3 regions of the Hymenobacter qilianensis genome follow, and region 1 is predicted to be linked to each of the others. Evidence: riboswitches for the same ligand, from Rfam matches in the RefSeq annotation. Region 1 holds a riboswitch; each other region holds the start of a gene.

What was found. Region 1 has a riboswitch for S-adenosylmethionine ahead of IEW06_RS06525 (ATP-grasp domain-containing protein). Riboswitches for the same ligand answer to the same signal wherever they lie in the genome.
Region 2: another riboswitch for S-adenosylmethionine. It lies ahead of IEW06_RS02875 (O-acetylhomoserine aminocarboxypropyltransferase/cysteine synthase family protein); the one in region 1 lies ahead of IEW06_RS06525 (ATP-grasp domain-containing protein).
Region 3: another riboswitch for S-adenosylmethionine. It lies ahead of IEW06_RS09785 (amino acid permease); the one in region 1 lies ahead of IEW06_RS06525 (ATP-grasp domain-containing protein).

What each region holds. Positions count from the first base shown of each region.
Region 1 covers NZ_BMFN01000001.1:1,532,365-1,534,624, reverse strand. Annotated here, with positions in the region: gene IEW06_RS06540 (L-lactate MFS transporter) at 1-206, shown strand, start outside; gene IEW06_RS06535 (MFS transporter small subunit) at 246-395, shown strand; gene IEW06_RS06530 (putative signal transducing protein) at 473-793, shown strand; SAM riboswitch class I at 940-1,031, shown strand; gene IEW06_RS06525 (ATP-grasp domain-containing protein) at 1,193-2,260, shown strand, end outside.
Region 2 covers NZ_BMFN01000001.1:680,506-682,765, reverse strand. Annotated here, with positions in the region: gene IEW06_RS02875 (O-acetylhomoserine aminocarboxypropyltransferase/cysteine synthase family protein) at 73-1,458, opposite strand; SAM riboswitch class I at 1,838-1,952, opposite strand; gene IEW06_RS02870 (LysM peptidoglycan-binding domain-containing protein) at 2,137-2,260, opposite strand, start outside.
Region 3 covers NZ_BMFN01000002.1:451,235-453,494, forward strand. Annotated here, with positions in the region: gene IEW06_RS09785 (amino acid permease) at 1-1,011, opposite strand, end outside; SAM riboswitch class I at 1,360-1,470, opposite strand; gene IEW06_RS09790 (EcsC family protein) at 1,564-2,260, opposite strand, start outside.

The sequences.
Region 1 (2,260 bases):
CGGCTGGCATTCTGGGACCCCTGATTGTTAACTACTTGCACCAAAGTCAGAAGGACAAAGGGCTGACCGGGGCTGAGGCGTATCAAACGGTGTTTTATGTGATGGCCGGAGTGCTGGTAGTTGGCCTGATTGCCAATATGCTGGTGAAGGCCGTAAACGAGAAATATCACTACAAGGAAGCCGCTGCCAAAAAAGTGGCTGCTTAGGGCTCGAACCGGCTTCGGCCATCATCAAAAAAACTTCGCATGGACAATCGCATAAATCCTACCGTTCCCGAACCCGCCGCTACGCCTTCATCGGGCCTGCAAACGGCATTGGCCTGGCTGTATGTCGGCGTGCCGCTTCTGTGGGGCGTTTCCCAAACGTTTATCAAAGCGCTGGACTTGTTCAAATAAGCCCCCCACGCATATTTTTTGCCACGAGAAGCACCTAATCGGGTGCTTCTCGTGTTTTAGCTCAAATCCTACTTTCTATGTTCATTGAGTCAACTGATGGCACGGTGGTGCTGCTGGAGTCATTTGCTAATTCTATTTCGGCGCACCTGGCCAAAAATCAGCTGGAAACGGCTGGCATTGCCTGCTTTATCAGCAACGAAAATCGGCCCTACGGCCCTATTTCGGGTGGCGTACGGCTGCACGTGCGCCAGCAGGATCTGGAAGCCGCGCAACAGATTTTGTCCGAGCACAGCGCCTTGATGACAGCCGTGCAGGATGACGATTTGGACACAACTCAAGCGACTTCCGACTCATCCGGCAGCCTGCTTACGCGGCTGCGGGCGTGGCTGCTTTCGTAGTATTTGCTCTGCTGGAATTGCAGGCCAGAACGACGACCCTTCTTTAAAAATCACCTCATCAACGACTAGGGTACAACCTCGGATTTGGGATATTAAAAATCCTGATAGTACCTTTGCACTACCAATTCTTTCCCATCAAAGGATTGTTTTTATACAGAGGCGCAGAGAGACAGGCTCCGCGAAGCGCCGGCAACCCCCACTCCCCGTGGAACGGTGCCAAGTCCTGACCATATAAAAACAAGTTACCGTGGACTTTTTCAACACCTCCGCCTTCTCCCCGTCCCTCGTTGCTTCGCAACCGTGCTGTTGTATGCGCTCGGTAGGACAAGGTTGTTGTTGATTTCCCCTCTTCCCTTTCCTGCCGGCAACCTAGCCTGACGCTTTTCTAGCGACTGGCTGGTGCTCCTGTTTTCGCGGCTCCGCCTTGTAGGCGCCAGTGCCGAGCACCTCGCTACCGCTATTCAGGCCTTGCTGGCTACGGCCCTGCGGCGCTCCAACTTATTCGGTCTGTTTCATGCAGCAAAAAAGCCCCCCAGCTTTTACTGCCGTTGGCAACGCGCCGATTTCCAATGTTTTCACTTACTTACTATAGCACCTAACATGTCTGATTTACAGAAGCCTATCGGCATTTATTATGAGCACCCCGAATGGTTTAAGCCCTTATTTGCGGAGCTGGACCGCCGCGGTTTGCCCTACGAAAAGATTGACGCTGCCCATCACCTGTTTGACCCCGCCGAGAAGGAAAGCCGCTATAGCCTGGTGGTGAATCGGATGAGCTCTTCGGCTTATCTGCGCGGACACGGACAAGGCATTTTTCACACCGCCGGCTTCGCTACTCACCTGGAGCGACTGGGCGTGCGTATCATCAACGGCTCGGCGGCTACGGCTATTGAGACGAATAAGGCGCGCCAACTCTCCCTGTTCGAGTCATTGGGGCTGAGCTACCCGAAGTCGTTCGTGATAAACCACGCCTCGCGGGCCGTGGATGCGGCTAAGCAGCTGCGCTTTCCTATTGTGGTGAAGGTGAACATTGGCGGCAGCGGCGCGGGCATTATTCGCTTCGATACGCCCGAAGGCCTGCAAGCAGCCGTGGACGCGAATCAAATTGATCTGGGCATCGACCAAACGGCGTTGGTGCAGGAGTACGTGACGCCGCGTGGGGGGCATATTACCCGCGTGGAAACCCTGGATGGCAAGTTTTTATACGCCATGAAGGTGTACACGACGGGCGAGAGCTTTAACCTTTGCCCAGCCGAAATCTGCCAGATACCCGACGAGCCTACGGCCGGCGACTTCTGCCTGACCGAAGCACCCAAGAAAGGCATTCAGGTGGAAGCTACTACGCCGCCCGATGAGATAATTGAGGCCGTGGAGCGCATAGTGGCTTCCGCCAAAATCGACGTGGGTGGCATCGAGTATCTGATTGATGACCGCACCGGCGAGGCACTGTTCTACGACATCAATGCC
Region 2 (2,260 bases), 850 kb from region 1:
CAAACCGTAGGACTGGAAAACGGAGCGCCGGTTGCTGCAACGGCCGCGCTCCGTACTTTCTGCTTGCCGCAGTTATACTTCCAGCACTACGGGGTGTTCGAGAGCTGGCTCTGGGAGCGCGTCGCTTTCGCTTTGCTGACGCTGGGGGGCTTTTTCCGCTACCGCGTCGAAGGCGTTCTGCAGGTCAGCTTTGATGTCTTCGATGTGCTCCAAGCCCAGAGAAATGCGCAGCAGCGTGGGCGTCACGCCAGCCGCTATTTGCTCCTGATCGGAGAGCTGCTGGTGGGTAGTGGCAGCGGGCTGAATGATCAGCGTTTTCGCATCGCCCACGTTAGCCAGATGACTCACCAGCTTTAAGTTGTCGATGAAGTGCGTGGCTGTTTCTTTGCTGCCTTTTATGCTGAAAGTCAGTACGCCACCTGCGCCGCGCTTCAGGTATTTCTGGGCTAAGGTGTGGTAGCGGCTGCTTTTCAAGCCCGGGTAATTTACGGCTTCCACCTGCGGATGCTGTTCCAGCCATTCGGCCAGCTTTTGCGCATTTTCTACCGTCCGGTCTACGCGCAACGACAGGGTTTCGAGGCCTTGCAACAGCAGGAATGAGTTGAAGGGGCTAATAGCAGGACCAAAATCGCGCAGGCCTTCTACCCGTGCCCTAATGATAAAGGCAATGTTGCCAAACGGTCCGCCTTTGCCGAAGACATCGTTGAAGACGAGGCCGTGGTAGCCTTCTGATGGCTCCGTAAACTGCGGAAACTTGCCGTTGCCGAAGTCGTATTTGCCCCCGTCCACAATCACGCCGCCAATGCTGGTGCCGTGGCCGCCAATCCATTTTGTGGCCGACTCTACCACGATGTGCGCGCCGTGCTCCAGGGGGCGAAACAAGTAACCGCCCGCGCCGAACGTGTTATCAACGATGAGGGGTAGGTCGTGCTTGTCAGCAATGGCAGCAATGCGCTCAAAATCGGGGATGCTGAAGCTGGGATTGCCAATGGTTTCGAGGTAAAGCGCCTTGGTGTTGTCGTCGATCAGTGCCTCAAAGCTTTCGGGGGTGTCGCCATCGGCAAAGCGGGCTTCGATACCTAAGCGCTTGAAAGCCACCTTGAATTGGTTGTAGGTACCACCGTAGAGGTGCTGGGTGCTCACGAAGTTATCGCCGCCCTGTAGGATGTTGTTCAGCGCCAGAAACTGGGCTGCCTGCCCCGAACTGGTAGCCAACGCGGCCACGCCACCTTCCAAGGCTGCCACCCGTTGCTCAAACACATCGGTGGTGGGGTTCATGAGGCGCGTATAAATGTTGCCGAACTCCTTAAGGGCAAATAGATTAGCCCCGTGTTCAGCGTTTTTAAACACGTAAGAAGTGGTCTGGTAGAGAGGAACGGCGCGCGAGCCAGTAGTGGGATCGGGCTGCTGGCCAGCGTGTAGTTGGAGCGTTTCGAAGTGCAGGTTTTGCGTGGACATAGTAAGTCTGATTGAGTTTTATTTGAACTAGGAAGAGATGAGAAGATGCAGATAGTTAGGCGCATCAGGGCCGCAGGAGGCGGCAAGCTGAGCGGGCTCCGTAGCCAAAAGAGCTAGACAGAGACGGGCGAAAACCTACCGTCGGAGCGAGCATAAAGCCCAGCGTGCGACACGGTTTTGAAACGACTAAAGAGGAAAGGGTCTAAACCGGAAGCCAGCTTAGCAACAGCATGCGCAACAACAGCACATTCGCGTAGCCTCATAACTGCCAACGGCAGGGGGCAAAACGCAGAAACCCGCAAGCCAACCAAGGCGCAAGGAAGCAGCCGGGACAAACGGGTGAAGTAAGAAGGAAAAAGCAGTGTTTTTCATGGCACTCAGCTTATATCTCCCGCTGGCAAAATGGCCGAACGGGCAGGAATTGGCACCTTTCAAAACAATGAAGGTTGCCAGCGGGTCAGGGAGCCTGTTCTCTCGCCGCTTCTGTATAAAATCTGAAAAACTGTCTCGTCGATAACGAGGAGTACCGGGTTGGTAAGTGCAAATGTACAGTTCGAAATGAGAACGCCAAATGCAATAAAAAGTTTTTACGGAGGCTAACTCAATGAGTAACAAGCAAAAAAGCCCCCCAACATTTTGCTGGGGGGCTTTTTGACTACAATTTAGCCTCGGGTGTACTTAAGCTTGGGGCAAGGTCAAAACCTGGCCTACTTCGATATGATCGGGGTTCGAACCAATGGTTGACTTGTTGGCGTCATAAATCTGGTGCCACTTAGCGGCGTCACCGTAGTGCTTCTTCGCG
Region 3 (2,260 bases), on a different contig from region 1:
CAAATCTACCAGAATTACGGAGGTGTAGCCAATCAGAATAGCGACGATAATGGCTTGACTCAGCCAAGCATACGGCGTTTTCTCGATGGCAATAGCTACCGGCGCGGCGCTGTTTTTAAACTCCGTATAGTTGGCCAAACCCGTCATAACGTGTCCGAAGAGCACAAATAATACAGTACACACCAGCAGGGAGCCAATGATACCAATGGGCATATCACGCTGGGGCTTTTTTGCTTCCTGCGCCATCGTCGCCACAATATCAAAGCCGATAAAGACGAAGAATATCACGCCGGCTCCGCGCAGAATTCCGCTCAACCCGAACTCGCCAAAGGTGCCCGTATTGGCCGGAATATAAGGCTGATAGTTAGCCGGATCGATATACTGCCAGCCCAGGGCAATGAACACTAGCACCACCGATACCTTCAGGGCCACAATGGTCGCGTTGACCCAAGCCGACCCCTGCGTACCCCGAATCACGATGGCTGTGATGGCCAGCACGATCAGAATGGCGGGCAGATTGACAAACCCGTGCACCACCGAGCCATCGGCCAAAGTAGAGGTCTCGAAGGGCGACATAACGAGCTGAGCGGGAATATGCAGGTCGTATTTGGCCAAAAACCGCGTCAGGTACTGCGACCAGCTAATGGCCACAGCAGCGGCACCTACTGAGTATTCAAGCACTAAATCCCAACCGATAATCCAGGCAAACAGCTCGCCCAGCGTCGCGTAGGAATAGGTATAAGCCGAGCCAGCCACGGGCACCATGGACGCGAACTCCGCATAACACAAGGCCGAGAAAGCGCAGCCAACAGCGGCCACCAAAAACGAGAGCGTAACAGCTGGCCCAGTATGATTGGCAGCCGCAATGCCAGTAAGGGAGAAGAGCCCCGCCCCTATTATAACCCCTACCCCGATGGCGACCAGGTTGAAGGCACTCAGACTGCGCTTAAGGGTGTGTGTGCCGGTTTCGGCCGCCTCTTGCCGCAGCAATTCCAGTGATTTTTTGAGCATAAAAGGTAGCCCGAAGCCGCGCCTCGTGGTAAATAAAAAGAAAGGAGGTAAGAGAAAATAAGCTCGGCCGTAGCAGTCAGACCGAAAGCAAAAGCGGTTTTCACCGATTCAGCAATCAAACTACCAGCTGATCTTCAGTCAAAGCGGTGGCTGAAATCAGAGCAGAAATGCCCCCAGCAGCTACTACTTGCCGCCGCGGGTAGGCAAAGCCAAGAAAAAGAGGAAATTGACGAACGCTCAACAACAGCAACAACCCATATTCGAACAGGCAGCCCAACTTAGCGGTTGGGGCGGCGTGGTGGCGAAGTAAACGGGAGCGGATTGGAAGTGAATGTTCACGGCAAGCTGTTTTTATATAGTCAGTCGATACTTGCGCTGACCTCGGTTGGCACCGTTCCAATTGTGTTGGGGGTTGCCGGCGTTTCGTCGAGCCTTTCTCTCCACGCCTCGGTATAAAAACAATCCTTTGATCAGAAAGAATTGGACTGCAAAGGTAGGCTCCGGCCGGGCGTACTTGCAAATGCACCTACTCTTTCTCTCCTGCAACGCAACTTAGCCAGCGCTGGGGGGCAAAATAGTGCCCGCCGCTGCCAGCTGGCGCATTCGGTAGCAGTTCATGGCCGTTTCGCCGAGCTGCTCGATAAGTCGGTAGTTGGCCACCGCCCCTACTGCCGCCCCAATCACCGGCACTAGCTGGGCCAGCTTCGCCAAATCGATGTAGTCACGGTACTCCTGCTGAAAGGTGCGCCAGTCAAACTCGTTCACGTCGGTGGGTAGGGTGTGGCGGTAGGTGTCCCAATCGGCCATGCGGCGGTACACCTCATTGCGGGTGTGCTGACTGGAAAAGGCCAGCTGGAAAATGTGCAGCAGATAAAGCCGCTCGGTGTAGTCGCGCACGTCGTGGCCGTAGAGGGCGGCTACGTCGAAGAGCAGCTTGAGCTTGAGGCTCAGCAGCAGCGGAAAGTCGGCCAACCCCAGCAAAAAGCCCCCCGCCCCCGTCACGGCACCTTCGGCCGAAGCCGTGTTGCGGTAGTAGCGGATGCGGGTGCGGACCGTCGTTTCGCGCGCCACCCACGGCGCTTCCAGCAGCGGCTGGCGCGTAGTGTGCATAGACCCAAACAACACCCCGCGCACCATCTGCCGAATGGCCGTGGTAATGGCCTCATGCACGCGCTCAGGCAGCAGCGCATTCAGCCGAATCTGCACCCGCCGCGTGAAGCGGTTCAGCAGGGTGGGGCGCTGCTGCATC